3 regions of the Saccharothrix lopnurensis genome follow, and region 3 is predicted to be linked to each of the others. Evidence: riboswitches for the same ligand, from Rfam matches in the RefSeq annotation. Region 3 holds a riboswitch; each other region holds the start of a gene.
The links. Region 3 has a riboswitch for S-adenosylmethionine ahead of ACFP3R_RS18060 (methionine ABC transporter ATP-binding protein). Riboswitches for the same ligand answer to the same signal wherever they lie in the genome.

Region 1: linked by a shared signal. The riboswitch ahead of ACFP3R_RS06680 (aminotransferase class V-fold PLP-dependent enzyme) and the one ahead of ACFP3R_RS18060 (methionine ABC transporter ATP-binding protein) in region 3 are both predicted to bind S-adenosylmethionine.
Region 2: linked by a shared signal. The riboswitch ahead of thrC (threonine synthase) and the one ahead of ACFP3R_RS18060 (methionine ABC transporter ATP-binding protein) in region 3 are both predicted to bind S-adenosylmethionine.

The regions. Positions count from the first base shown of each region.
Region 1 covers NZ_JBHSQO010000005.1:802-10,502, reverse strand. Annotated here, with positions in the region: gene ACFP3R_RS06700 (AsnC family protein) at 1-754, shown strand, start outside; gene ACFP3R_RS06695 (multidrug effflux MFS transporter) at 751-2,016, opposite strand; gene ACFP3R_RS06690 (RluA family pseudouridine synthase) at 2,100-2,987, opposite strand; gene lspA (signal peptidase II) at 3,029-3,592, opposite strand; gene ACFP3R_RS06680 (aminotransferase class V-fold PLP-dependent enzyme) at 3,616-4,932, opposite strand; SAM riboswitch class IV at 4,965-5,079, opposite strand; gene ACFP3R_RS06675 (potassium/proton antiporter) at 5,282-6,754, opposite strand; gene ACFP3R_RS06670 (M28 family metallopeptidase) at 6,906-7,835, shown strand; gene ACFP3R_RS06665 (DUF167 domain-containing protein) at 7,824-8,105, opposite strand; gene ACFP3R_RS06660 (TetR/AcrR family transcriptional regulator) at 8,098-8,646, opposite strand; gene ACFP3R_RS06655 (RNA polymerase sigma factor) at 8,993-9,535, shown strand; gene ACFP3R_RS06650 (RNA polymerase sigma factor) at 9,634-9,701, shown strand, end outside.
Region 2 covers NZ_JBHSQO010000013.1:88,147-97,847, reverse strand. Annotated here, with positions in the region: gene ACFP3R_RS15325 (DegV family protein) at 1-735, shown strand, start outside; gene ACFP3R_RS15320 (ComEA family DNA-binding protein) at 821-1,552, shown strand; gene ACFP3R_RS15315 (DNA internalization-related competence protein ComEC/Rec2) at 2,293-4,647, shown strand; gene ACFP3R_RS15310 (hypothetical protein) at 4,595-5,056, shown strand; gene thrC (threonine synthase) at 5,258-6,523, opposite strand; SAM riboswitch class I at 6,535-6,661, opposite strand; gene holA (DNA polymerase III subunit delta) at 6,761-7,744, shown strand; gene rpsT (30S ribosomal protein S20) at 8,056-8,316, opposite strand; gene ACFP3R_RS15290 (glycoside hydrolase family 3 N-terminal domain-containing protein) at 8,447-9,701, opposite strand, start outside.
Region 3 covers NZ_JBHSQO010000016.1:115,424-125,124, reverse strand. Annotated here, with positions in the region: gene ACFP3R_RS18080 (ABC-F family ATP-binding cassette domain-containing protein) at 1-361, opposite strand, end outside; gene ACFP3R_RS18075 (4-(cytidine 5'-diphospho)-2-C-methyl-D-erythritol kinase) at 400-1,362, opposite strand; gene ACFP3R_RS18070 (MetQ/NlpA family ABC transporter substrate-binding protein) at 1,578-2,387, opposite strand; gene ACFP3R_RS18065 (methionine ABC transporter permease) at 2,434-3,117, opposite strand; gene ACFP3R_RS18060 (methionine ABC transporter ATP-binding protein) at 3,114-4,124, opposite strand; SAM riboswitch class I at 4,338-4,429, opposite strand; gene rsmA (16S rRNA (adenine(1518)-N(6)/adenine(1519)-N(6))-dimethyltransferase RsmA) at 4,517-5,398, opposite strand; gene ACFP3R_RS18050 (transglycosylase family protein) at 5,409-6,857, opposite strand; gene ACFP3R_RS18045 (TatD family hydrolase) at 7,136-7,972, opposite strand; gene metG (methionine--tRNA ligase) at 7,969-9,701, opposite strand, start outside.

The sequences.
Region 1 (9,701 bases), on a different contig from region 3:
GTGCGACCCGAACGGCGTGCGCGCGGCCCTGGCCAACAGCGTGGCCTGGGGCAGCTACTCCGGTCCCGGCAACCCCGGGCAGGTCCCCGGGCAGTCCTCCGGCCCCACCCAGGTCCGCGGCACGCCCAGCGGCGCGTACCCCCGGCAGGGCTCGGCGCGCGGCACGCCGTCGGGCCCCTACCCGCCGTACACCCCCGCCCAGGGCCCGCCCAGCCAGCCGTTCCCGGCCCAGCCGCCGTCGGGGCCCGTCCCGCTCCCGGAGCCGATGAGCACCTGGGGCGTGCCCGGCACCTCCGGGTGGGCGCGGGGCGACCAGCAGGGCGCGCCGCGCTCCCGCACCGGCAAGATCGGCAGCGCCCTGGCGACCGAGGGCCTGGAGGGCGCCCGGTTCACCATCCAGCTGGTCGAGGTGGTCGACCCGGCCGACTTCCTGTTCACCGCGGCGGGCTACAAGCTCGCGCCCGGCGAGCGGGCCGTGGTCGTGCACACGGAGCTGGCCAACACCGGCAAGGTGCCGTTCAACGCGCTGCCGGACATGTACCTGGTGCTGATGACCAAGACCGGCGAGACGATCGCCAAGGCGCCGGTGTCGCTGTCGTCGCGGCCGCCGCACAAGATCGGCGTGCAGCCGGGCGAGACGGCGGGCGGGCACACCGTCTACGTGCTGCCCGAGGAGACCGGGGTCTTCTCGGTCCGCTGGAGCGCGCGCCCCGAGCCCGACCTCAACACGCTGGTCTGGACGATCGACGACTAGCGCGCGGGCACCGCGGCCGACGCCTCACCGCCCCGCGCCTCTCCGTCCCGCACCTCTCTGCCCCGCGTCTCACCGTCCCGGGTGATGCCCACGTCGCCCCTGGTCAGCACCGCGAACACGACGGTGGCCAGCACGGCGGAGGCACCCATCACGGTCACCATCGGCAGCAGGCTGGCCGACCCGCCCGCGCCCACCAGCGGCGCCATCAGCCCGCCGACCAGGAACGTGAGCACGCCCAGCACGGCCGAGGCGCTGCCCGCCGCCTCCGGGTGCCGCGACATGGCCAGCGTCGAGGCGTTCGGCATGAGCAGGCCGACGCCGATCGTGAGCACGAACAGCGGCGGCAGGAACGTGGCCAGCCCGCCGTCCAGCGCGGCGCCGACGACCAGCCCCACCCCGCCGACCGCGGCGCCCGCCAGGCCGGTCTTGAGCAGCGGGCGCGGCATGATCCGGCCGGTGAGCCTGGTGTTGAGCACGCCGGCCAGGAAGATGGCCACCGAGTTCGCCGCGAACACGTAGCTGAACTGCTGCGCGGTCAGCCCGAACACGTCCTGGAGCACGAACGAGGCGCCCGCGACGTAGGCGAACAGCGACCCCAGCGCCAGGGACGAGGCGAGCACGTAGCCGAGGAACTTCCGGTCCGCCAGCAGCCCGCCGAACACCCGGAGGGTCAGCAGGAGGTTCGCGGGCCGGCGCCGGTCCGGCGGCAGGGTCTCCGGCAGCGTGAGCGCGAGCAGGACCAGCAGCACCAGACCGAGCAGCGCCAGCACCACGAACGTGCCGCGCCAGCTGGTGAACCGCAGCAGCTGGCCGCCCAGCACCGGGGCGAGCACCGGGCCCATCCCGTTGACCATCATCATCAGCGACATGAACCGGGCCATGGCCAGGCCCTCGAAGCGGTCGCGGGCGATCGCCGCGGCGACCACGAACCCGGCCGCCACGCCGAGGCCCTGGAGCAGCCGCAGGCCGGAGAACGCGAGCGCGCCCGGCGCCGCCGCGCAGACCAGCGACACGAGCACGTAGCCGCCGAGCCCGACCAGCAGCGGCCGGCGGCGGCCCCACGAGTCGGACAGCGGTCCGACCAGCAGCTGGCCCAGCGACAGGCCGATGATGAAGGTCGTCAGCGACAGCTGGACCTGGGACCCACCCGTGCCGAACTCCCGGGCCATGTCCGGGAACGCGGGCAGGTAGGTGTCGATCGAGAGCGGTCCCAGGCTGCACAGCGCGCCCAGCAGGGCGGCCAGGCGGGTCTTGTTGTCCATGTGTCCGTCCCCCGGTTTCTCCGGTAAAAGCTTCGCAAGACGAAGCAACCGCGGGGCGGCGTTATGGCTCAGGTCACGCCGACTCAGTGACCTTCGTCGCGGAGCAGCTCCAGGGAGTTCGCCAGGTCGGCCGGGTACTCGCTGGTGAACTCCACCCACCGGCCGTCGGCCGGGTGGTGGAAGCCGAGCATCCGGGCGTGCAGCCACTGCCGGGTGAGACCCAGCCGCTTGGCCAGCGACGGGTCGGCCCCGTAGGTCAGGTCGCCCACGCACGGGTGGCGCAGGGCCGAGAAGTGCACCCGGATCTGGTGCGTGCGACCGGTCTCCAGGTGCACGTCCAGCAGCGACGCGGCCCGGAACGCCTCGGCCACCTCGTAGTGGGTGATGCTGGGCTTGCCGTTGGCCATCACGGCGAACCGGTAGTCGTGCTTGGGGTGCCGGTCGATGGGCGCGTCGATGGTGCCCTTGATCGGGTCCGGGTGGCCCTGCACCAGCGCGTGGTACAGCTTCTCGACGGTCCGCTCCTTGAAGGCGTGCTTCAGGGAGGAGTAGGCGCCCTCGCTCTTGGCGACCACCATCACGCCGGTCGTGCCGACGTCCAGCCGGTGCACCACGCCCTGCCGCTCGGCGGCGCCGGAGGTGGCGATGCGGATGCCCGCCGCGGCCAGGCCGCCCACCACCGTGGGCCCGGTCCAGCCGGGGCTCGGGTGCACGGCCACGCCCACCGGCTTGTCGACCACGATCACGTCGTCGTCCTCGTGCAGGACCTCCAGGCCCTCCACGGGCACGGCCTGCACCTGGACCGGCCGCTCGGGCTCGGGGAGGGTGACCTCCAGCACCGAGCCGGCGACCAGCCGGTCGGACTTGCCCGCCGGGTGCCCGTCCAGCACCACGTCGCCCGACTCGGTCAGCGCCGCCACCGCGGTGCGCGACAGGCCCAGCAGCTTGGCCAGGCCCGCGTCGACGCGCATACCGTCCAGGCCGTCCGGCACGGGCAGGTTGCGGTAGCCGCTCACTTCTTCTTCTCCACCTTGGTGCCGTCGTAGTCGCGCTGGAGCAGGGCCATCAGCACGATGACGCCGCCGCCCACGCAGATGGCCGAGTCGGCCAGGTTGAACACGGGGAAGAAGTTGCCCCACGGGTCGAGCACCGAGATGAAGTCGACCACGCCGCCCCGCAGCGGGCCGGGGGCGCGGAACACCCGGTCGACCAGGTTGCCCATCGCGCCGCCCAGGATGAGCCCCAGGCCGATGGCCCAGCCGACCGACCGCAGCCGGCGGGCGATCCACAGGATGAAGCCGACCACGCTGAACGCGATCAGCGCGAGGATCACCGTCCAGCCCTCGGCCAGGCCGAACGCCGCGCCGGTGTTGCGGATCAGCGGCAGGTAGAGCAGGCCGCCGAGCAGCTCGACCGGCTCCCGGCCCTCCAGCCGCTCCACCGCCAGGACCTTGGTGCCCAGGTCGAGCGCCAGCACGAGCGGCGCGATGACGGCCAGCAGGGCGACGCGGCGCTGGGGCAGCGGCGCCTCCGGTTGGTCCGCGGCGTCGGACTCGGTGTTGGGCTCAGTGCTCACCCGGCCATTGTCCAGCATCCCCGTCAGCGCAGGAACGGCGGGAGCGGGCGCACGTCGTCGACCGGCGCCCACCGACCCTCCCTCAGTTCGTACTCGAACCGCGAACCCTCGGTGACGAGCCGGCGCAGCGCCTCGACGAACCGGTCCACGTGCTCCTCGGTGGTGCCCAGCCCGATCGAGGCGCGCAGCGCGGGGCCGCCGGCCAGCCGCTGGACGGCCACGTGGGCGCAGAACGCGCCGTCGCGCACGCCGATGCCGTGCTCGGCGGACAGCGCCGCCGCCAGGTAGCCGACGTCCTGCGCGCCCACCGTGAAGCCGACCACGCCCACCCGGTCGTGCCCGGCCCCGAACAGCGACAGCTCCGCCACGCCGGGCACCGACCGCAGGCCGTCCCGCAGCCGCGCCAGCAGCACCCGCTCGTGCTCCAGCGTCTGCGCCCAGTGCCGCGCCAGCACGTCGCAGGCGGTGGCCAGGGCGTGCGCGCCCACCACGTTGGGGGTGCCCGCCTCGTGCCGCTCGGGCCCGTTCGACCAGGACACGCCCAACCGGCCGCCGCGGTCGGTGACGCGGGCCGTGGCCCCGCCGCCCACCAGGTAGGGCTCGGCGGCCCGGAGCCAGTCCGACCGGCCGACCAGCGCGCCCGCGCCGAACGGGGCGTACAGCTTGTGCCCGGACACCACGGCGTAGTCGACGTCCAGGGCCCGCAGGTCGATGGGCCGGTGTGGCGCGAGCTGGGCGGCGTCCAGGACGACGCGCGCACCGCGGCGGCGCGCCACCCGCACCACCTCGGCCACCGGCCACACCTCGCCGGTGACGTTCGACGCGCCGGTCACCACCACCAGCCGCGGCCCGACCGGCGCCTCGCGCAGCGCCCGGTCCAGCTCCAGCACCGCCGCGGCCGGGTCGCCGGGCGTCCGCAGCCGCCGCACGTGCGGCCCGCGCCACGGCAGCAGCGCCGCGTGGTGCTCGGTGTCGAACAGCACCACCGCCGTCCGCCGCGGCAGGGCCCTGGCCAGCAGGTTCAGCGCGTCGGTGGTGTTGCGGGTGAACACGACCGAGTCGCTGTCGCGCGCGCCCAGGAACCGGCGCACCGCCTCCCGCGCCTGCTCGTAAACCCGCGTCGACACCTGTGAGGCGAACCCGGCGCCCCGGTGCACGCTCGCGCACCAGGGCAGCAGCTCGTCGACGGCGTCCCGCACCTGCTCCAGGCAGGGCGCGCCGGCCGCGTGGTCCAGGTTCGCGTACTCGACCCGCTCGCCGGTCAGCACCGGCACCCTCAGCGAGGCGCCCACCGTCCGGGGCAGACCGGCACCGACGACAGGGGAAACCGCAACGGCCACGAGACCCTCCGGGAGTCCGGGACTCCACCGGAGGCCCGCGCTTGCCGCACGCCCGACGCGCACGACCAGGTCCTCACCGGGGGCACCCCACCGCGGTTGGAGGGTTGCCGGCCAGCAAGCCCGGGCTTGTCACTGGCACTCATGACCTTCCCCACCACCCTAACCCCACCCCCACCACCCCACCACCCATCCCACCCCCTGAGACCGCGAGTCGTACGCCCAGACCCCGCGAGTCGTACGTTCAGGACCCCCGAGTTACACGTTCAGGCACCCCGCAGGGTGACGCGAACGCTGAATTCGGGGGTCCTGGACGTACGACACGACGGGCGGGAACGTACGACTCGCGGGGTCAGGGCAGGCCCGCGTCGCCCTTCCAGCGGGCGAAGCGACCGGCCCGGTCCACCGCCCGGATCCGCTGCTCCGTGGCCGTGCGCACGACGTCCGTGCACACCACCAGCAGCTGGTCGTGCTCCTGCAACCGCGTGGTCGGCTGGGGCGTGAACCCCTTGTCGCCCCGCACCACCAGGCTCACCGAGGACCCCGGCGGCAACCGCAGCTCGGACAGGTACACGCCGTGCAGCTGGGACCCCCGCTGGATGCGCACCTGGAGCAGCTCCGCGCCCAGCTCGTCCAGCGCCGACGAGTCGACCTGCACCTCCAGCGCCTCACCCGACCGGACCAGCTTCAGCCACTTCGCCAGCCACGGCAGCGTCGTCCCCTGCACCACCGTCAGCACGACGACCAGCACGAACACGGCGTCCACCAGCCGCTGCGCCCCCGGCACCCCCTGGATCAACGGGATCAGCGCGAACACGATCGGCACCGCGCCCCGCAGCCCCGACCACGAGATGAACACCTGCTCCCGCCACGGCACCCGGAACGGCAGCGCCGCGCACAGCACCGACAGCGGTCGCGCCACCAGCACCAGCACCCCGCCCGCCACCAGCGCCGGCACCACCGCGTCGAGCAGCCGACCGGGCGAGGCGTACAGCCCGAGCAGCACGAACAGCCCGATCTGGGACAGCCACCCCAGCCCCTCGGCGAACGACAGCGTGTCCGACCGGTGCGGCAGCCGCGCGTTGCCCAGCACCAGCGCCGAGATGTAGACCGCGAGGAACCCGGACGCGTGCGCCAGGTCCCCCGCCGTGTAAGCCAGCACGCACACCGCCACCGTGGCCAGCGGGTACAGGCCGGTCGCGGGCAGCGCCGCCCGGCGCAGCCCCACGCCTCCCAGCCACCCCAGCGCGAGCCCGATCAGCGTGCCCGCGACCAGCTCGTAGCCCATCAGCAGCGGCGCGGTCCAGGTGATCGGGTCCGGCGCCGCCAGCAGCACGACGGCGATGTACACCGGCGCGTCGTTGATGCCGGACTCCAGCTCCAGCGGTCCGATCAGCCGCTTGCCCACGCCCACCCCGCGCAGCACGCTGAACACCGCCGCCGCGTCCGTGGACGACAGCACCGCGCCCCACAGCAGCGCCGTGCGCCAGTCCATGTCCAGCAGCAGGTGCAGCCCGAACGCGGTGACCGCGATGCTGACCCCGACGGACACTGTGGACAGTGCCACGCCCAGCCCCAGCGCGGGCCGCACGTCGCGCCACCGCGTGGTCAGACCGCCCTCGGTGAGGATCAGCACGAGCGCGACCGTGCCCAGCGACCGGGTGAGGTCCGCGTCCTCGAACTGGATGCCCAGCACCGCCTCGCCCAGCAGCACGCCGATGCCGAGGTAGAGCAGGAGCGACGGCAGGCCGAGCCGGATCGACAGCCGCACCGCGACGACCGAGAGCAGGAGCACCCCGGCGGCGACACCGAGGAAGCCCGTCACACCACCCACTCGACCTCCTGTCGTCACGCGTCGCGGTCATTCTCCCCGTTGTCGCCGATCTGGACTAATCAGGCACCAGCCGAACGACGCTACCGGCGGCGCGCCGACCAGGGCACGGTGGGAGAACCTCCACTTCCCTGCGGGAGAAACCGTGAAACTGCGAACGATCTCCGTCGTGCTGGTCACCGCCGGCGCGCTGCTCGGTTCGGGCTCGGCCACCGCCGCCCCGGCCGGCCCCGACATCTCGGTCGCCACCCTCCAGGCCGACCTCAACCAGCTCCAGTCCATCGCCACCGCCAACGGCGGCAACCGGGCGCACGGCAGGCCCGGCTACCTGGCCTCGGTCAACTGGATCAAGTCCAAGTTGGACGCCGCCGGCTACACCACGCGGGTGCAGTCGTTCACCCGCAACGGCGTCGTCGGCTACAACCTGATCGCCGACTGGACCACCGGCGACGCGAACAACGTCATCATGCTCGGCGGGCACCTCGACAGCGTCACCGCGGGCCCCGGCATCAACGACAACGGCACCGGCTCCGTGAGCCTGCTGGAGGTGGCCCTCGCCGTCCGGTCCACGGGCTTCCGGCCGAGCAAGGGCTTGCGCTTCGCCTGGTGGGGCGCCGAGGAGCTGGGCCTGGTGGGCTCGACCTACTACGTCAACTCGCTGTCCACAACGGACCGGTCGCGCATCCGGGCGTACCTGAACTTCGACATGACGGGCTCGCCGAACCCCGGCTACTTCGTCTACAGCGCCTCCGGCCAGCCGACGGGCTCGACGGAGCTCCAGCAGGTCATCCAGGGCTACTTCAGCGGTATCGGCGTGCCGACCGAACTGACCAGCGTGGGCGGCAGGTCGGACCACGCGGCGTTCGCCCGCGCGAGCATCCCGGTCGGTGGCACGTTCACCGGCGCCGAGGGCATCAAGACCTCCGCGCAGGCCCAGAAGTGGGGCGGCACCGCCGGCCAGGCGTTCGACCGCTGCTACCACCGCTCCTGCGACACCACGGCCAACATCAACGCGACCGCGCTCGACCGCAACGCCGACGCGATCGCGCACGCGGTCTGGACGCTAGCCGCCTAGCAACCGCTCCAGCACCTCCGGAGCGGCGGCCGGGGCGGGGTCGACCTGCACGACCTTGTCCCGGCCGCGCTCGCCGGCCACCACCGCCACGTCCCGCGCCCGCACACCGAAAGCCCTGGCCAGCGCCTTGCGCACGGCCTCGTTCGCCCTGCCCTCCACGGCCGGCGCGGCGACCGCCACGATCAGCGCCCCCTCACCCCACCGCCCGCCGACGACCTCCCGCCCAGCCCCCGGCTTGACCCGCACCGAGAACCGGAACGCCTCACCCACGGCTCGTCACCAGGGCCAGGGTCTCCTCCAGCAGCGCCCGCCGCGCCGCCACCACGTCCGGCGCGGCCGCCAGCAGCTGCGCCTGGCCCAGGTAGACCGAGTAGGCGAGGACGGCCCGGTGGCGCGCCGCGTCGCCGGTGAAGCCCAGGTCCCGGAACACCGCCCCCAGGTAGTCGATCCGCCGGGCGGTGACCCGGGCCAGCACGGGAGCCACGACCGGGTGATCCTTGGCCGCGAGCACCGCCAACTCGACCGAACTGTGGTCCACCGCCTCCAGCACGGTGCCGAACAGCAGCCGCAGCCGCGCCGCGGGCCCCTCCACCGACTCCACCAGCTCGATGACCGCCTCGGTGTGCTCCCGCTCCCAGCGCTCCACGGTGGCCCTGAGCAGGGCTTCCCGGTTCGGGAAGTGCCAGTAGGCGCTGCCCTTGGTCGCACCCAGCCGCGCCGCCAGCGGCTCCACCGCGACCGCGGCGACCCCACCCTCGGCCAACGCCCGCAGCGCCACCCCGGTCCAGTCGTCCGGCGTCCTCCGCTTCACCCTTCCGCACGCTACCGTACGGTCCCGTACGGAGGGGCGGAACGTGACCAGGGACGTCCACACCCACCAGGTCCCCGACCCCGCCGAACTCGTCGACCGCCCCCAGCGCTGGGCCCCTGACCTGGCAACACGCGATCCGCCCGCCGCACGACGCCCTGATCGAGGACCTGCCGGACAACGCCGCCCGAGCCGCGGACCACCCACCCGCTCACCCGAACAGGTGGTCTCCCCGGGCCAGGTTGCCGCGCGCCGCGGCCAAGAGGAGGGTCTGACCGGATTTCCTCCACAACCCCGGGTCCCGCCCGTCTACCCGTTACCGGGCGCAGACCACGAGGGAGGAGGGTTCGTGACGGCGGAAGACCCCGACGACCACGCAGCCACCTTCACCGACTTCTACCACCGCGAGCGCACGCGCCTGTTCAGGTTCGCGGCGGTCGTGTCGCCGCACCTGGACCACGAGTCCGCGGTGCAGGAGGCGTTCGTCAGCGCGTGGCGGCACTGGCCGGCGATCGCGGCCACGTCGAGGCGTGCTTGGCTGGTGAAGGTGATCCGCAACCTGCTCGTCGACCAGGCGCGCAGGTGGGAGAGGCCGAGCGAGCTGACCGACGAGGTCCGCGGCGCCCACCGGGTCCTGGTGCAGCGGCACCGGGACCCCGAGGCGTGGCACGAGCTGACCAGCACCCTGGCGGCCGTGGCGCGCCTGCCGGACCACCAGCGCACCGCCCTGGTGCTGCGGTTCTGGGATTTCGACGACGACGAGATCGCCGAGGTGCTGGGCTGCCGGCGCGAGTCGGTGCGCAGGTACGTGTCCGAGGCGAGGTCGCGGGTCAGCGACCGGGTCGGCAACCAGGAACGCCGGGCCCGGGGACGCGGGAGGGGAACGAGATGACGGACGAGCTGGACCCCCGGTTGGACCACCTCCGGGCAGAGCTGTCCGAAGCGATCCCGGACGACCCCGACCCCGACGAGCTGGGAGCAGCGGCGATCATGGCGCAGGCCCCGTCCCCCCACGACCGCCAAGCCACCCTCGTCACCGCGGCCCAGGCCGGCGACCA
Region 2 (9,701 bases), on a different contig from region 3:
AGGCTGGACGTGGTGGACTTCGGTCCGGCGGAGCTGGCCGCGGCGCTGGGGGAGCACCGCCGGGTGACCACGTCCCGGCCCACGCCGGGGGAGCTGGCCGAGGCGTACCGGTCGGCCCTCGACGAGGGCGCCGGGTCCATCGTGTCGGTGCACCTGTCCCGGGAGCTGTCGGGCACGTGGGAGGCCGCGCGGTTGGCCGCCGAGGAGGTCGACCCGACCCGGATCAGGGTGGTCGACTCACGCGCCACGGGCATGGGGTTGGGCTTCGCCGTGCTGGCCGCCTGCGCCGCGGCCGAGGACGGTGCGGACGCCGAGCGGGCGGCGGTCGACGCGGCGGCGCGCGTCAAGATGTTCTTCTGCGTGGAAACCCTGGACCACCTGCGGCGGGGCGGGCGCATCAGCCCCACGGCGGCCCTGCTCGGGACGGCCCTGGCGGTCAAGCCCCTGCTGCACGTCGACGACGGCCGCATCGTGCCGTTGGAGAAGGTCCGCACGATGGGGCGCGCGATCGGCCGCCTGGTCGACCTGGCCGCGACGGCGGCCGGTCCCGGTCGGGTCGGGCTGGCCGTCCACCACCTGGCCGCCCCGCAGCGCGCCGCGGAACTCGCGACGCTGCTCGACGAGCGCGTCCCCGGCTCGACCGGCTGCCTGATCTCCGAGGTGGGAGCCGTGATCGGGGCGCACACGGGTCCCGGGGTCCTGGGCGTGGTGGTGCTGCCGGGCGGGGTTTCCTAGCCCGCTTTATCCATCACCGGGAAGTTGTCCACAGATCCCGGATCGCCCCTCCCGCGACTGCGCCAACCGGCCTAGCGTCGATCACATGTTCGACACGAACCCGGAAACCACGAAAGCCCGCCTGCGAGCGCTGATCTCCCAGGAGCGGGGCAAACACCGAGCGGCCGAGGCCGACGAGAAGCTGGTCTTCGTCCAGACCGAGGGCGAGGGCGCGCAGCCACGCGGCAAGCTCGGGCGCCTGCTGCGCCGCTGGCTGCCCGACCCGGCCCTCCCGCGCCGCCGCACGGTCCTGTTCGCGAGCGTCATGGCGGGCGTGGGGCTCGCGGTCGCCCTGGCCCTGTGGTGGCAGCGGCCCGTGCCCGAGAGCCCACCCGACCTCAGGGTGGCCGAACCCGCCGCCGTCGCGCAGGCCGAGCAGCAGCTCGTCGTCAACGTCGTCGGCCAGGTGCCGACACCGGGTCTGGTGACGGTGCCCAGCGGCGCCAGGGTGGCCGATGCCGTGCGCGCCGCCGGCGGCCCCAACCCGGGCGCCGACCTGACCGCGCTCAACCTGGCCCGCAGGGTCACCGACGGCGAGCAGATCGCCGTGGGCGTTCCCGTACCGCAGCCGGCCGACGCGGCGAGCCAACCGCTGAACCTCAACGCCGCGACGAAGGAACAGCTCGACACCCTGCCCGGGGTCGGCCCGGTGACCGCCCAGCGCATCGTCGACCGCCGCCAGAAGCAGGGCCCGTTCACCTCGCTCGAACAGCTGGGCGAGATCGAGGGCATCGGCGACGCGAAGTTGGCGAAGCTCGGCGAGCTGGTCCGCCTCTAGCCCTTCACGACCACTCAACCCCTCACGACCACCAGGAGCCCTCTGATGAGCCCCGCCTGTCCCTGTCCGAACAAACCCACCTCCGCCGCGGCCGCCCGCGCCCGGTTCAAGGCGCCCATACCGGAAACCGCCACCTGCTCGAAGTTCCCCAGGTGCCGCGCGTCCACCTGGGACGTCGACCGCCGCGCACCCGAACCGCCCACCCGCCGCCCGACCGCCCACCGCCCGACCGCCCACCGCCCCACTGCCCGTCGCCCAACCGCCCCAGACCTCACCGCCCGCCCGGCCATCCACGACCCGACTGCCCATGACGCGGCCGCCCACGACACTGCCCACGACCCGGCTGCCCACGACACTGCCCACGACCAGGCTGCCCACCCGACCACCCACGACCAGGCTCACGACCGCTCGACCACCCGCCGATCAACCAACCACCAACCGGAGACCCGCCGAACCCCCACCACGAGCAGCCGCCCCTGCCCCCGCCCGCACGCCCGCCTCCGTCAAACGCTCGACCACCTCGTCCTCCGCCCCGCCCGGCCCGCCCACCCGGTCCGCTCCACCCCGGCTCCGCACCGCCTCCTCCTGTCCATCGCCTCCCACCACCTCCGCCGCCGGCTGCGACGACTGCTCGACCGCTTGCCCCGCCGCACGTTCGGTGACCGCCTCACCGACGAGCACCGCCCCACCGGCAACCACCGCCCACGCCTCGCGGTCACCAGCCTCGGGTGGGTGTGGTCGTGAACCCCCGCGCGCACCTCGTCCCGGCCGCCCTCACCGTCTGGGCCACCGCTCTCGCCGGTCTCCTGTGGACCTGGTGGGCCGCTCCCGTGGTCGGCCTGACCCTGACGCTCATCGGTGGTCTGGCGCTGCGGCCCTGGCGCCCGGCGGCGGTCGCCATCGCGGTCGCGGGACCGGTGGCGGCGTGCTGGATCGGCGCCCAAGCCCACGCGTCGGCCCACCACCCGCTGCGCGCCGCCGCCGAACGAGGGATGCCCACCACCCTCCACTTCGAACTCGACAGCCGACCGCACGGCTTGCGCACCAGCGGCTTCGGGTCACGAGCGGGCGGTGTCGACCTGGTCCTGGTCCGCGCGACCCTCGACGACGGCGGCCGGGTGGTGGTCCTGGCCCCGGCCACCGGGTGGTTGGAGCTGCTGCCGGGCCGGCGGGTCGAGGCGAAGGGCACGCTCGCCCCACCTCGGGGCGGTGAGCTGACGGTCGCCGTCCTCCGGGTCCGCGGACCGCCGCGCGTGGAGACCGAGGCACCGGTGTGGCAGCGGGTGGCCGAGGACCTGCGGGCCGGACTCCGGGACGCGAGCACCGCTCTCGACCCGGAACCCGCCGGGCTGCTGCCGGCCCTGGTGGTCGGTGACACCTCGCGCCTCGCGCCCAGGGTGGTGGAGGAGTTCCGCACCGCGGGGCTCGCCCACGTCCTGGCGGTCAGCGGGGCGAACCTGGCGATCCTGTGCGGCGCGGTGCTGTTGGTGCTGCGGCTGTTCCGCCTCGGTCCACGCGGGTGCGCGGCGGGTGCGATGGCCGCGCTGGTCGGGTTCGTCGTGCTCGCCGGGCCGGAGCCGAGCGTGCTGCGGGCCGCCGTGATGGGTGCGGTGGCGTTGCTCGCGCTGGTGCTGGGACGGGAGCGGTCGGCGGTGCCGGCGCTCGCGGCCGCGGTGGTGGTCCTGGTCCTCTACGACCCGGAGTTGGCCACCGACCCGGGGTTCGGCCTGTCGGTGGTGGCCACCGCGGCACTGGTGCTGCTCGCGCCGAGGTGGTCCGCCGCGATGAGGGAACGCGGTGTGCCGGTCGGGCTCGCGGAGGCGCTGGCGGTGCCGGTGGCCGCGAACCTGGCGACCGCACCACTGGTCGCGGGCATCTCGGGGCAGGTCAGCTTGGTCGCGGTGGTGGCGAACCTGCTGGTCGGGCCCGTGGTGGCGCCGGCCACGGTGCTCGGTGTGTCGGCCGCGGTGCTGGCACCGGTCCACGAACCGGTGGCGCGCCTGGTCGTCGAGGTGGCCGGACCGGCGGTGAGCTGGCTCATCACCGTGGGGCGGCACGCGGCGGCGGTGCCGGGTGCGGCGGTCGGGTGGCCCGAGGGTTGGGTCGGCGGGGTGCTGCTGGCCGGGGTGCTGGTGCTCGGCTGGGTGGTCCTCCGGCTGCGGCGGTTGCGGGTGCTGGTCGTGGCCGCGGTGGCCGGGGCGGTGGTGGTCCTCGTGCCGCTGGAGGTGGTCTCGCCGCGCTGGCCCGTCCAGGGCTGGTCGGTGGTGGCGTGCGACGTGGGTCAGGGGGACGCGGTCGTCCTGGCCACCGCCGAGCGCGACCGGGCGGTGCTGGTCGACACCGGGCCCGACCCGGTGCCGGTGCTGTCGTGCCTGCGGCGGTTGGGGGTGCGGCGCATCCCGTTGGTGGTGCTGAGCCACCTGCACGCCGACCACGTCGGCGGACTGGCCGCCGTGCTGGCGGAACGAGAGGTGGGCGCGGTGGCCGTGGGGCCCGCGCGCCGGCCGGGGTGGGCGTGGGAGGAGGTGCGCGAACGGGCGCGGGCGGCCGGGGTCCGCGTGGTCGAGCTGAGTGCCGGGCAGCGGTTGGGCTGGCCGGGGCTGGGACTCGACGTGCTGGGTCCGCGTGCGGGCCCGGTGGGTGAGACGAACACGGCGGTCAACGACGCGTCGCTGGTGCTGCGGGCATCGACCGCGGCCGGGCGGGTGCTGTTGACCGGCGACGTCGAGCTGGCCGGACAGGCCGACCTGCTCGACGGGCACGTCGACCTGCGGGCCGACGTGCTCAAGGTGCCGCACCACGGGTCGCGGTACTCGTCACCGGCGTTCCTCGCGGCCGTGCGGCCGCGGATCGCGCTGGTGAGCGTCGGCGCGGGCAACCGCTACGGCCACCCCAGCGGGGTGGTGGTCGACGCGCTGGTGAAGCAGGGCGCGCTGGTGCTGCGCACCGACCGGGACGGCGACACCGCCGTCCTCACCGGCCCGGAAGGGCTGCGGATCGTCCGCCGGGGCGGTCCGCTCGACGAGGCGAAGGGAAACGAAGATGAGGAACGACAGGTGGATCAGGCTCAACGCGGGGTGGCAGCGGCCAGGTGACCACCGGGCCCTGGGGTGGGCGCTGTGGCAGCCGGGCTACACCGCTCGGCCCTGGCCGCGCGACGAGCTGCGGGCGAGTTTCACCTACTACGTGTGCGAGGACCGGCTCGGCGGGGAACGCGGCATCGTCGCGCGGGCCACCGCCACCGGGGTGGTGCACACGGCCGAGGTGGCTTCCGCCGACGCCGCGTACCGCCTGGTCGCCGACACCCTGTTCGACGACGACCTCGCGATACCGCCGGAGGAGTGGCACGCCGAGCGCTACAACCAGGAAAAGGCGAAACGGCCGTGGCCACAGCTGCTGACCGCGTGGCGCGTGGTCACCGAACCGGTGGAGCCGCGCGTGCTCCCCGAGCTGGCCGCCTTCCCGCGCACGGGCTGGCTGCGCACCTCGGGGGTCGCGCTGTGACCGCCGCACCGGGTTTGGTGACCGTCGCACCGGGTTCGGCACCGGGTTCGGCGGGCACCGAACCTGGCCCGGTTGGTGGCTCCGGCTCGGCCGATGCCTCCGGTGTTGCCGGTGGCTCCGGAGCGGCCGGTGGCGCCGGTGTGGCTTGTGGCGCCGGTGTGGCTTGTGGCTCCGATGTGGCCGGTGGTCCGGGTGGTGGTGTCAGTCCTGAAGGGCCTTCAGCACGGCCTCCGCCGACGGCGGCACGTTCGCCCGGGGGCCGATGCGGTCGCTGAGGGCGTCGAGGGTCTTGAGGCCGTCGCCGGTGATGAGCAGGACGGTTTCGCCGTCCGGGTCGAGCTGCCCGGACTCGATGAGCTTCTTCGCGGTGGCGACGGTCACGCCGCCGGCCGTCTCCGCGAAGATGCCCTCGGTGCGGGCCAGCAGCCGGATGCCCTCGATGACCTCTTCGTCGGTGACGTCCTCGATCGCGCCGTTGGTGCGGCGCACGGCGTCCAGCACGTAGGGACCGTCGGCGGGGGCGCCGATCGCCAGTGAGCGGGCGATGGTGTCCGGGCGCACCGGGGAGACCACGTCGTGGCCGGCCTTGAAGGCGGCGGAGACGGGGGAGCAGCCGGTGGCCTGGGCGCCGAACACCCGGTACGGGGTCTGCTCGACCAGGTCGAGTTCGCCCAGCTCGCGGAAGGCTTTGTCGACCTTGGTCAACTGGGAGCCGGACGCGATGGGCACCACGATCTGGTCGGGCAGGCGCCAGCCGAGCTGTTCGGCGACCTCGTAGCCCAGCGTCTTGGAGCCCTCGGCGTAGTAGGGGCGGACGTTGACGTTGACGAACGCCCAGTCCTCGTGCTCGGCGGCCAGTTCCTGGGCCAGCCGGTTCACGTCGTCGTAGTTGCCGTCGACGGTGATCAGGTTGCCGTCGTAGACGGCGGTCATGAGGATCTTCGCCTGCTCCAGGGAGGAGGGCACCAAGACCACCGACTCCCAGCCGGCGCGGGCCGCGGCGGCGGCGACGGCGTTGGCGAGGTTGCCGGTGGACGGGCAGGCCAGCACCTTGAAGCCCAGCTCGCGGGCCGCGGCGAGGGCGACGCCGACGACGCGGTCCTTGAAGGAGTGGGTGGGGTTGCCGGTGTCGTCCTTGACCCAGACCTTGCGGACGCCCAGGGCCTTGGCGAGGCGGTCGGCCTCCACCAGGCGGGTGCCGCCGGGGTTGGTGTTGGGGTGCGACTCGACCGTGGAGGGCACGGGCAGCAGGCCGCGGTAGCGCCAGATCGACCGGGGGCCGGCTTCGATGTCCTCACGGCGGACGCGGCCGAAGTCGTAGGCCACTTCCAGCGGCCCGAAACACTCCAGGCAGGCGTATTCCGGTGCGAGCGGCGTCTCGTGCCCGCACTCCCGACAGGACAGGGCACGAGCCGGACCGAGGTCGAAGGAGGTGGTGGTCGCCGAGGGCGCACTGACAGCAGTCATCGCGAGGTGTCTCCTCATCTTTCCCGCGTCGCGGGTCGGAATTGGCACCGTGATCGCCGGCGGGCGCTGGACGCGCACGCTGAACGACGGGTTGCCGGGGCTTCTACGGGCCGATCCCTCTGCCCCTCTGGATGAGCGGTATTCAGTTGTGGTGACGTCAACCTACGACACGATCCCGACCCGTAGCCAGTGACGTCCACCATCCGGACGGCGAACGGGCGTGGGAGGATCGCGCGCGTGAGTGCGCCCACTGACACGCCCGATGCCGTCCACCTGGTCATCGGCGAGGAGGAGTTGCTGGTCGAACGCGCGGTGCGCGGCGCGCTGGACCTCGCGCGGAAGATCGACCCGCAGGCCGACCTGACGCGCGTTCGGGTGACCGAGCTCACCCCTCCCGAGCTGGCCGAACTGGTGAGCCCGTCGCTGTTCGCGGAGGGTCGCGTGATCGCGCTCGAAGCCGCGCAGGAGGTGGGCAAGGAGATCGCCGACGCCGTGATCGCCTACGCCAAGGCGCCCGCCGACGGGGTGACGCTGGTCGTCGTGCACAGCGGTGGTGGGCGCAGCAAGGCGGCCAAGGAGCTGCCCGCCGCGCTGCGCAAGGCGGGCGCCGGGGTGACCGAGTGCCCCAAGGTCACCAAGGCCACGGACCGCGAGGCGTTCGTGCGCAACGAGATCCGGGCGGCCGGCGGCGGCAAGGCGGACCCGGAGGCCGTGGCCGCGCTGATCGAGGCGGTCGGCTCCGACCTCCGGGAGCTGGCCGCGGCGGCGTCGCAGCTGGTCGCCGACACCGGTGGGAAGGTCGACGCCGAGGCGGTCCGCCGCTACCACCGTGGGCGGGCGGAGGTGACCGGGTTCGCGGTCGCGGAGAAGGCCGTGATGGGTGACCGGGCCGGTGCGCTGGAGGCGCTGCGCTGGGCGATCCAGCTCGGTGTGCCGCACGTGCTGGTGGCCGACGCGCTGGCGGACGCGGTGCGCACGGTCGCGCGCGTGTCGGCGGTCGGTCGGGGGGACCCGTTCAAGCTGGCGGGTGAGCTGGGTATGCCGCCGTGGAAGGTGAAGAAGGCCCAGGGGCAGTCGCGTGGGTGGGAGGAGTGGGGGTTGGCGTCGGCCATGTCGGTGGTCGCGGACCTCAACGCGGACGTGAAGGGCGCCGCCGCCGACTCGGGGTACGCCTTGGAGCGAGCGGTCTTGAAGATCGTCGCCGCCCGCGGTCGGCGGTGAACGCCGGGCTGGTGAACGCCGGGCTGGTGAACGCCGGGCTGGTGAACGCCGGGCTGGTTGAGCGCCGGGCTGCTGAATGCCGAGACGCCGCCGGTCGGCGTGCGACCGGTGCCCGGTGCCCGGTGCCCGGAAAAGCTTAGGGATGAGTGCTCGGTGGCCGGAAAGCAGGGATGACTGCCCGGTGGCCGGAAAAGCTCGAAACAAGTGCCCGGCGGCCGGAAAAGCAGGAGCGCCGCCCGCCCCGCGAGGGGAGAGCGGCGCTCCGGTGCTGTGGTGCTCGGTGCTGTGGTGCTCGGTGCCGTGGACCAGGGTCAGACCTGGTTGGCGCGCCTGGCCAGCGCCGACTTCTTGTTGGCGGCCTGGTTGGCGTGGATCACGCCCTTGGTGACGGCCTTGTCGAGCTTGCGGGAAGCCTCCTGCGCCAGCGCGACGGCCTTCTCCTTGTCACCGGCCTCGGCGGCCTCACGGAACTTGCGGATCGCGGTCTTCAGCGACGACTTGACGGCCTTGTTGCGCAGGCGCGCCTTCTCGTTCGTCTTGATCCGCTTCAGCTGGGACTTGATGTTCGCCACGCGAAAGCCACCCTTTTCCTCGGTCTCGGAGTCGTACCGCGCTCGTCGATCGGCTCCACCCCGAACCCGGGGCGGTCTTCCTCCACTGCGGAATGCCGCGCGGTACGACCAGTCACGATATCAGGGCTGCTCACCGCACCGTGAACCCCGCCCTCCCCTCGCCGACCAGCACCTCGTACCGGCCCTTCGCCACCTCGGGCCTGCCGGTGGCGTCCATGTCGCCCGCGGTCGTGGCCAGGCGGGTCGCGTCGAAGGTCACCCGCACCGCGCGCTGCTCGCCCGCCTTCAGCTCCACCCGGGTGAAGGCCACCAGGCGGCGGTCCGGGGTCAGGACCCTGCTGACCGGCTGGTGCACGTACACCGGCACCACCAGGGCGCCGTCGCGGACGCCGGTGTTGGTGACCGTGACCGAGACCTCGACCTTGCCGTCGCGCCGGACCTCGGCGGACTTCAGGACCGGCGCGGACGTGGTGAAGCTGGTGTAGGACAGGCCGTGGCCGAAGGCGAACTGCGGGTCGTAGTTCGAGCTCTCGCCCGTGTTCGCGCCGCGCGGCTGGTCGTAGGAGAACGGCTGGTCACCGATGGTCTTGGGCCACGACACCGGCAGCTTGCCGCTGGGGTTGACCGCGCCGAACAGCACGTCGGCGACGGCGGCGCCGCCCTCGGAGCCCGGCAGCCAGCCGGCCAGCAGCGCGGGCGCCCCGGCGACCGTGCCCAGCACCTGCGGCCGCCCGGTCAGCAGGACCACGACCACCGGTTTGCCGGTCGCGCGCACGGCGTCGACCAGGCCCTGCTGCTCGGCGGTGAGCGCGGGGGACTCGGTGTCGGCCTCGCCCTCGGCGCCCGGGTCCTCGCCGAGCACGACCACCACGGCGTCGGCGTCGGCCGACTGGGCCACGGCGTCGGCCCGGGTGGTGGCGCCGACCACGTCCGCCCCCGGCGCGGCGGCCCGGATGCCCTGGAGCACGGTGGTGGTCGGGGGCAGCGGCGAGCCCGCCGGCACGCCCTGCCAGCCGACGGTCCAGCCGCCGAGCTGGCGGGCCACCGAGTCGGCCGCGTCGCCGGTCACCACGAGCTTGCGGGCCCCGGTGGACAGCGGCAGCACGCCCTCGTTGCGCAGCAGCACCACGCCCTCGGCGGCGGCCCGCAGCGCCAGCGGTCGGTCGGCGCCGTTGACGACCCCGTCGGCCGCGGCCGGGTCCACGAACGGCTTCTCGAACAGGCCCAGCTCGAACTTGAGCGTCAGCACGCGCCGCACGGCCTGGTCGATCCGCTTGCCGCTGATGGCGCCGCCGCGCACGCCCGCCAGCAGGCCCTTGGTGAACTCGGCCGCGTTCGACGGCTCCATCGCCATGTCCACGCCGGCGTTCACCGCCATCGCGATG
Region 3 (9,701 bases):
CCAGCCCGAAGCCGGTGATGCCCAGGCCGTCGAGGATGGAGCGGACCCGCGCGTCCGCCGCCCACTCGTGCTCCGCGCCGTACCCGAGGGGGTCGAGCACGGCGTTGCGCACGGTCGAGCCCTCGGCCAGCTCGGTGCGCTGCGTGACCACGGCCATGCGCAGGCCGCGGTTGCGGCTGACGCGCCCGTCGTCCGGGTCGGCGACGCCGGCCAGCACCTCCAGCAGCGTGGTCTTGCCGCCGCCGTTGAGGCCCACCACGCCGATCCGGTCACCCTCGCCGACGCCGAGGGACACGCCGTCGAGCAGCGGGCGCACGCCGAACGACTTGGACACGTTCTCAAGATTGACCAGGTTGGCCACTACCAGCACCTTCGTCGAGACGGGCGGAACGGTCGAGCTCAGGCGTGCACTTCCGGCGGGGTCGGCCGGGGCTCCTCGGTGCCGATCACGCGGGCGCCGTGCACCGGGCCCTGCGCGACGCGCACCGTCCGGCACACCCCCGCGCCCGCCAGCTCGGCCGCCACCCGGACCGCCGAGTCGCCGTCCGTGCACAGGAACGCGCAGGTGGGGCCGGACCCGGACACCATGCCGGCCAGCGCGCCCGCGTTCACGCCCGCGCGCAGCGTGCGCCGCAGGTTCGGGCGCAGCGACACCGCCGCGGCCTGGAGGTCGTTGCCCAGCAGCAGCGCGAGCTGCCGCGGGTCGCCGGACGCCAGGCCCTCCAGCACCGCCTCCGCGTCGCCGACGCGCGGCGGGTCGCCGTCCGCGCGCAGCCGGTCCAGCTCGTCGAACACCTCGGGGGTGGCCAGGCCGCGCCGGTCGAAGGCGAGCACCCAGTGGAACGGGTGGCGCGCCAGCACGGGCACGATCCGGTCGCCGCGGTCGGTGCCCAGCGCGGTGCCGCCGTAGAGGGCGAACGGGACGTCCGCGCCGATCTTGGCGGCCAGCCCGGCCAGCTCGTCCCGGGAGACCTCCAGCCGCCACAGCGAGGACAGGCCGACCAGCGTCGCGGCCGCGTCCGCGCTGCCGCCCGCCATGCCGCCCGCGACCGGGATGGACTTGCGGATCACCACCCGGACCTTCGGGTCCTCGGGGTCCCGGCCGACGTGCTCGGCCAGCACCCGCACCGCCCGCCAGGCCAGGTTGGACGCGCCGGTGGGCACCGAGTCGGCGCCCTCGCCGTGCACCTCCACCCCGGGGTCCTCGGCGATGGCGACGGTGACCTCGTCGGTCAGCGACAGGGCCTGGAAGATCGTCACCAGGTCGTGGTAGCCGTCCGCGCGCGGATCACCCACGGCCAGGTGCAGGTTGACCTTGGCCGGGACGCGGACGGTGACCGGGGGCGGGACGACAGCGAGCACGCCCTGAAGCCTACGGGCGTCCCGGGGGTGCCCGCGCCCACCCACCCCTGACCAGCACCGGATCCCCCGAACGCTCAACTCGGGGGTCCCGAACGTACGACACGACAGTCCCGAACGTACGACTCGCGCGAGTCGTACGTCCGGACCCCGCGAGTCGTACGTTCGGACCCCGCGAGTCGTACGTCCAGGACCCCCGAGTTACACGTTCAGGACGGTCAGACCGGGAGGACCGAGCCCGAGAAGGTGGCGGCGATGTAGTCCTTGACCTGCTGGGACTGGAGCAGGGCCAGCAGGTCCCGGACGCGCCGGTCGTCCTTCAGCTCGGCGCGGGTGACCAGGCCGTTGGCGTTGGGGTTGCCCTCGGTCTCCTCCAGCGCCAGGGCGTCGTCGGCCGGGTTGAGGCCCGCGTCGATGGCGTAGTTGCCGTTGATCACGGACGCGTCGGTGTCGTCGAGCGAGCGCGGCAGCTGGGCGGCCTCCAGCACGACGAACTCCAGGTTCTTCGGGTTGTCCTCGACGTCCCGGACCGTCGCGGTCCTCTCGGTGCCCGCCTTCAGCTTGATCAGGCCGTTGGCCTGGAGCAGCTGGAGGCCGCGCGCCTCGTTGGTCGCGTCGTTGGCCACCGCGATCCGCGCGCCGTCCGGCAGGTCGGCCGCGGCCCGGTGCCTGTTCGAGTACAGGCCCAGCGGTTCGAGGTGCACCGGGCCGATCCACTCCAGGTCCGCGCCGCTCTCGGCCTTGAACGTGTCCAGGTACGGCACTGTCTGGAAGTAGTTGGCGTCCAGCGACCCGTCGACCAGCGCGGTGTTCGGCTGCACGTAGTCGGTGAACTCCACCACCTCGATCCTCAGGTCCTTCGAGGCGGCCAGGTTCTCGGCCACGTACTTCAGCACCTGGGCGTGCGGGACGGGGCTCACGCCGACCTTCAGCGGCGCGCCCGGGTCGGAGGCGGCGCCGGTCGGCTCACCGCTCCCGCAGCCCGCCGCGGTCAGCAGCACGGCCAGCAGGGCAGCACGGATACGCATGTCGTTCCTTCGGGGAGAGAGGCTCGCGGGGGTGTGCGAGACGAGGTCAGACGGAGGCGTGGCGGCGCCGGTCGACGGCCCGCGCCACGCGGTTGGAGGTGAACTGGATCGCGGTGGCGACGACCGCGAGCACGGCGACCGTGCTCCACAGGTAGCGGTCGTTGAACCGCTGGTAGCCCTCGCGCACGGCGAGGTCGCCGAGCCCGCCGCCGCCGACCACGCCCGCCATGGCCGAGTAGCCGAGCAGGGCGATCGCGGTCACGCCGATGGCGTTGACCAGCGCGGGCAGCGATTCGCGCAGCAGCACGCTGCGCACGATGCGGGTGGTGGAGGACCCGGTGGTCACCGCCGCCTCCACCACCGAGACGTGCACCTCGGACAGCACGTTCTGGACCAGCCTGCCGACGAACGGGATGGCGCCCACGGCCAGCGGCACGATGGCCGCGGTCGGTCCGATGGTGGTGCTGAGCAGGAGCCTGGTCAGCGAGGTGAGCACCACCAGCAGGACCAGGAAGGGCATGGAGCGGCCGAGGTCCACCACGAACCCGAGCACCTTGTGCGCCAGCGGCCGGGGCTTCAGCCCACCGGGTGCGGTGAGCTGGAGCCAGATGCCGACGGGGGTGCCGAGCAGGACCGCGATCAGGGTGGAGACGCCCACCATGTACAACGTCTCGCCGGTGGCGAGCAGGACCTCGTCGAACACGGTGGACCAGGGTGTCGCAGACCTCACGCAGCGACTCCCTGCGGCCCCGTCAGGGTCCGCCGCACCGAGCCGCCCGCCTCCGAGATCCACTCCAGCGCCGAGTCCGAGCGCTCGCCCTTAAGCCCGACGCGGAACCGCGCGACCGGGGTCTCCCCCAGCCTGGTCAGGCCGCCGCCCAGCAGGTTCAGCTCGATGCCGAACCGGTTGGTCACCTCGGGCAGCAGCGCGCCGACCGCGGCGAAGCCGACCAGCACGACGTCGGCGACCCGGTCGTAGGCGCTGTCGACCGCCGGGTTCTGGTCCGCGGCGGGCAGCAGCGACGCGGCCGTGCGGCTGCCGGCGTCGGACACCAGGTCGAGCACCTTGCCGTGCTCCACCACGCGCCCGTCCTCGAGCACCGCGACGTCGTCGCAGATCCGGCGCACCACGCCCATGTCGTGGGTCACCACGAGCACCGTCACGCCCAGCTCGGCGCGGGCCCGGTCCAGCACGGTGAGCACCGAGCCGGTGGTGTCCGGGTCCAGCGCGGAGGTCGGCTCGTCGGCCAGCAGCACCGAGGGCTGCGCGGCGAGCGCGCGGGCGACCGCGATGCGCTGGCGCTGGCCGCCGGAGAGCTGGTCGGGGTAGCTGCCGGCCTTGTCGGTCAGGCCCACCAGGTCCAGCAGCTCGGCGACGCGGGTGCGGCGCTGCGGCCCGGCCACGCCGGCGGCCTCCAGCGGCAGCGCGACGTTGCCCGCCGCGGTGCGCTGGCGCAGCAGGGAATCGCCCTGGGGCACGACGCCGATGCGCCGGCGCGCGGCGCGCAGGGCGGTGCCGTCGAGGGAGACGAGGTCGGTGCCGTCGACGCGGATCGCGCCGCTGTCGGGGCGCTCCAGCAGCGCGACGCACCGGGCGAGGGTGGACTTGCCGGCGCCGCTCGGGCCGACCACGCCGAGCACGGTGCCCGCGGCGACGTCCAGGTTCACGCCGTCCAGCGCGCGAACCTGCCCGGTACTCCCGGGGAAGGACTTGGTGAGGTTCTCGACAGTGATCACGTTTTCACTCCACGACTGCGTGCGGCAGCGCGCGCTCGGGGCGCGGGCGACCGGGGGTCTTCAGCTGGCAGGTGCGTCCGGACGGGGACGCGGCGGTGGGGAGGGGAGGAGCGCCGGGGCGATCAGCTCGTCAGCTGCGACAGCCGGAGACCGTGCGGCGGCCGTGGTCCACGACTCGCCGGCGCGTGAGCATTCGCATCCTGGGCACGTGATCCTCCATCGTTCCTGGCTGAAGCACCTGCCCCCAGGTGGGGTGGTTGCTGCGGCGTCGTGGAGCCAGGTCTCTCGGCCGCTCGGGATGGCAAGTCGAGTACACCTGAAGGACCCCGCCCGACGCAAGCCCGTAACGGAACCGTCCGGCAAATCACACTGATGGCCGAAAAGATCGACGTTTAAAGGGGGGTGACGACCTCGACTATCCGGATGAAGTCTCTGATACCGAGCTTTTCGCCGCGCGCGCCCGGGTCGACCCCGGCGGCCAGCAGCACGCGCTCGGCCTCGGCGGCCGACCCGGCCCACCCGGACAGCGCGCCGCGCAGGGTCTTGCGCCGCTGCGCGAAAGCCGCGTCCACCAACGAGAACAGCGCTTTGCGGTCCACAGTGGACAGAAGCTCGTGGCGCTCGAACGCGACCAGCGCGGAGTCCACGTTGGGCACCGGCCAGAACACGGAGCGGGACACCGGGCCCGCCCGGCGGGCGTCGGCGTACCAGGCGAGCTTGACGCTGGGCACCCCGTAGACCTTGCTGCCCGGACCGGCGGCCATCCGGTCGGCCACCTCCGACTGCACCATCACCAGGCCGGTGCGCAACGACGGCAGCTCGGCCAGCAGGTGCAGCACCACGGGCACCGCCACGTTGTACGGCAGGTTGGCCACCAGCGCGGTCGGCGCGTGCGGCAGCCGCGCGGCCGTGACGCGCAGCGCGTCCGCGTGGACGACGGCGAGCCGGTCGGCCAGGTCGGGCGCGCGCTCGGCGACGGTGACCGGCAGGCGGTCGGCCAGCGCCCCGTCGATCTCCACCGCCACCAGGGCCCGGCACGAGGGCAGCAGCGCCAGGGTCAGGGAACCCAGACCGGGCCCCACCTCCAGCACGACGTCGTCCGGCCGCAGCGCGGCGGAGGACACGATGCGGCGCACCGTGTTCGGGTCGTGCACGAAGTTCTGGCCCAGCTTCTTGGTCGGGCGGACGTCGAGGTCGGCGGCCAGCCGACGGACGTCGGCCGGGCCGAGGAGCGCGCTGCTCCCCGGCCCGGCCGACGATGAAGCTCCGGTCACGCGCCCATTCTTACGGCAGGCCCAGCTTGGACCGGCAGCCGGGCCACGCGGAGTAGCCGCCGCGGGCGTCGCGCAGCTTGGTCGCGATGGCGATCTGCTGCTCGCGGGACGCCTGGTGCGGGTACGCGGCGTACTGGCTGCCGCCGTAGGCGTCCCAGGTGCCCTTGTTGAACTGGAGGCCGCCGTAGTAGCCGTTGCCGGTGTTGATGGCCCAGTTGCCGCCGGCCTCGCACTTGGCCAGCGAGTCCCACACCGCGCCGTCCGGCGGCAGCTTGGTGCCGACCTTGACCTTGCGGGCCTTGGGCTCCTTGGTGATCTTCACGCCCAGCTTCTCGCGGGCGATCTCCTTGCCGTTCTTGGTGGTGACGCGGTAGGTGACGATCTGCTCGCCCGCCGCGCCCTCCTCCACGACCTGCTTCTGGCCCTTCATCATGGTGTCGTCCTTGACCTCCTCGACGGCCGGCTGCACCGGCTCCGTCGCGTTGATCACCGAGACACCGGTGCGGCTGATGTGGACCTCGGCGCCGCTGGTGATGCGCAGGTCCGAGGCCGTCTCCAGCCTGTCGTCCGGGCCCAGGGCGAGGTTCTCGACCCGCATCAGCTCCTCGACCGTCACCGCGGTCGTCCGGAGCTGGCGCGGCTCGTGCCCGCCGTCGTAGAGCGTGATCGTCTTGAGGCTCTTGACCTCCAGGGCCATGCCCGAGAGCGGGACGTCCATGCCGCGCTCGTGGGAGACCCAGGCGCCCTCGTCCTCGATCCTGAGCTGGTCCAGGGCCTCGTCCACGGTGACCGAGCGGACCCAGCCCTCGCGCTGCTCGCCGTCCACGGTGGCCTTGACCAGGCGGCCGCGGTCGAGCGTGATCCGGCCGCCGTCGCCGACCTTGGCCTGGGGGCTCGGGCTCAGGGCGTCATGCGCGCCGACCGTGATGCCCTCGTCGGCGAGGATCTCGCCCACGGTGCCCTCGTAGGTCCGCACGGTCTTGGCCTCGCCGTCCACGTCGACCGTGATCGACTTGTCCATGGCGATGGCGGTCGCGCCGCCGCCGGAGATCGTCACCAGCACGGTGGCGACCGCGGCCTTGAGGAAGCGGCGCTTCCACTTCCCGGCGGCCTCGACCAGGGCGGCGGGCGGGGCGTCGGGCCGCTCGGCGGCCGGGGCGCCCGCCACGCGGTCCTGGGAGACCTCGTCCGGGATGATGATCGGCGGGAGGAGCGTGGTCTCGGCGTTGATGAGCCGGATCAACTCGTCGACGTCGACGTTGGCGCTCGCGAGCAGCTCGTCGGCGTCGGGGCCGAGGACGTCGAGGACGTCGTTCGGCGTGATCGTGAAGACCGCGGTCTCCCAGTTCGCGTTGTCCCACTCGACGGACGCGGTCGGCCGCTCCAGGACGTCGACCGAGGCGGCCGGGACGTCTGTCACGGGCGTAAACCAGTCGGTGTCCTCGTTGAACGAGTTCACGGGGTTCCATACCTCCTGAAGGCGCGAAGTCCCGCAACGCGCACGGTCGTCGTCGGCGGTCAGCTACTGATCTCCGGCAACTCCCGTGCTGTTGGTCCTTCTCGCTTCTGGTGTGTCGACCCGCCCCGACCGCGGGTGCGCCCCGGCACTGGATACGTGGGGCACGGTCACGGGACCGTAACGGGTGTCGGGGGGTTGTGCAAACACCCCGGCGGGACTTGTGAGTTCAGTCACCCCGTCGGCGGTGCGGGGCGGTACTCCGTTCGTCGCAAGGGGCATCAGTGCTGCGCTGCGTCACGGAGCCCGAAGATCCGCTCGGCGTTCCGGGTGATCGCGGAGGCGAGTTCCGCCAGGTCAACCTCACGCAGGGTCGCCAGGTCCCGCAGCGTGTAGTTCGCGCAGTAGGGTTCGTTCGGACGACCCCGGTACGGGTGGGGGGTGAGGAACGGCGCGTCCGTTTCGACCAGCAGGCGTTCCTCCGGCGTCCACCGCGCGGCTTCCCGGAGCGCGTGGGCGTTGCGGAAGGTCGCGGGGCCCGCGAAGGACAGCGTGAAGCCCCGTTCCACGCACCGCCGCGCGAAGTCGAGGTCGCCGGAGAAGCAGTGGAACACCACCTCGGCCGGCGCGCCCTCCTCGTCCAGCACCCGCAGGACGTCCTCGTGCGCCTCGCGGTCGTGGATCATCAGCGGCTTGCCGGTGTCCTTGGCGAGCCCGACGTGCCACCGGAAGGCGGCGCGCTGGTCCTCGGGGGAGGCGTAATCCCAGTAGTAGTCCAGCCCGGTCTCGCCGATGGCGACCACGCGCGGGTGCCCGGCCAGCTCCGCCAGCACGGCCCGCTCGTGCTCGCCGAAGCCCGTGGTGCGCGTGGGGTGCAGCGCGACGGCGGCGAAGACCCGGTCGTCCCACGTGGCCGCCTCGGCGGCCCAGCGGGCGGCCTCCAGGTCGTCGGCGACGGTGATGACGCGGTCGACCCCGGCCGCGGTGGCCCGGTCGAGCAGGGCGGCCACGTCCCGCGGGGTCTTCGCGCCGCAGGCGTCGAGGTGGGTGTGCGCGTCGACCACCGGCGCCGGGAGTGGTTCCGGCGCCGGCGGTCGTTCGCCCCTGCGCCCGGTCACCGGACGATCGGGGCCCACTCGGGGCCCTTCTCGCCCAGCTCCGGGTCGAGCTTCGCGAACAGCGGGGTCGGCTTGTCCAGCGGCCGGCCCACCTCGATCGGCGTGGACCCCCACGTCGCCTGCTCGGCGGCGTAGTCCCCGGTCAGCACGGGGTACTCGCGGTCGGGCACGTCGAGGTCGGCCACCTCGGTGATCTCCGGCTGCGCCGCCCACACGCCCCGGCCGCCCAGCAGCTCGTGCACCTTCTGCGCGGAGTGCGGCAGGAACGGCGTGAGCAGGGCGTTGGCGTCCTGGACGACCTGGAGGGCGGTGTGCAGGACGGTGTCCCGGCGCTCCGGGTCGTCCTTGAGCTTCCACGGCTCCTGGTCGGACAGGTAGCGGTTGGCCGCGCCGACCACCCTCATCGCCTCGGTCGACGCCTGCTTGAACCGCGAGCGGCGCAGGTGGCCGCCGACGACGTCGAACGCGGTACGGCTCAGCGACAGCAGCTCGTGGTCTGCCTCGGTCGGCCTGGTCGGTCGCGGCACCGCGCCCACGTTCTTGTGGGCCAGCGAGAGGGACCGGTTGACCAGGTTGCCCCACTCGTTGGCCAGCTCGAAGTTCGTGCGGCGGACGAACTCCTCCCAGGTGAAGTCGGTGTCCTGGTTCTCCGGGCCGGCGACCGAGATGAAGTAGCGCAGCGCGTCCGGGCCGAACTCGCGCAGGAAGTCGGTCACGTAGATGACCGTGCCGCGCGAGGTGGAGAACTTCGAGCCGCTCATGGTGAGGAACTCGGACGACACGACCTCGGTCGGCAGGTTCAGCGGGCCGAACGAGCCGGGCTCGCCGCCCTTCGCGCCCTGCCCGTTCTGGCCCAGCAGCAGCGACGGCCAGATCAGCGAGTGGAAGACGATGTTGTCCTTGCCCATGAAGTAGTACCCCTGGGCGTCGCCGGTCCAGAACTCGCGCCAGGCGTCCGGGTTCCCGCTGCGGCGGGCCCACTCGACGCTCGCGCTGAAGTAGCCGATCACCGCGTCGAACCAGACGTAGAACCGCTTCATCGGCTGGTCGCGCCAGCCGTCCAGCGGGATGGGGATGCCCCAGTCCAGGTCGCGGGTGATGGCGCGCGGGCGCAGGTCGCCGATCAGGTTCCGGCTGAACTTGAGCACGTTCGGGCGCCACTCGGTGCGCGTCTGGAGCCAGGTGCCCAGGGCGTCGATGAACTGCGGCAGGTCCAGGAACAGGTGCTCGGTCTCGACGAACTTCGGGACCTCGCCGTTGATGCGCGAGCGCGGGTTCTTCAGGTCGACGGGGTCGAGCTGGTTGCCGCAGTTGTCGCACTGGTCGCCGCGGGCGCCGTCGTAGCCGCAGATCGGGCAGGTGCCCTCGATGTAGCGGTCGGGCAGGGTGCGGCCGGTGGACGGGCTGATCGCGCCCATCTCCGTCCTGGGGACGATGTAGCCGTTGCGCCAGAGGGAGAGGAACAGCTCCTGGACGACGTGGTAGTGGTTGCCCGTGGTGGTGCGGGTGAACAGGTCGTAGGACAGGCCCAGGCCGTGCAGGTCCTCGGTGATCACGCGGTGGTACTTGTCGACCAGCTGGCGGGTGGTCAGGCCCTCCTTCTCGGCCTGGACCGAGATGGGGGTGCCGTGCTCGTCGGAGCCGGAGACCATGAGCACCCGGTGGCCCGACATGCGCATGAAGCGGGAGAACACGTCGGAGGGGACACCGAAACCGGAGACGTGACCGA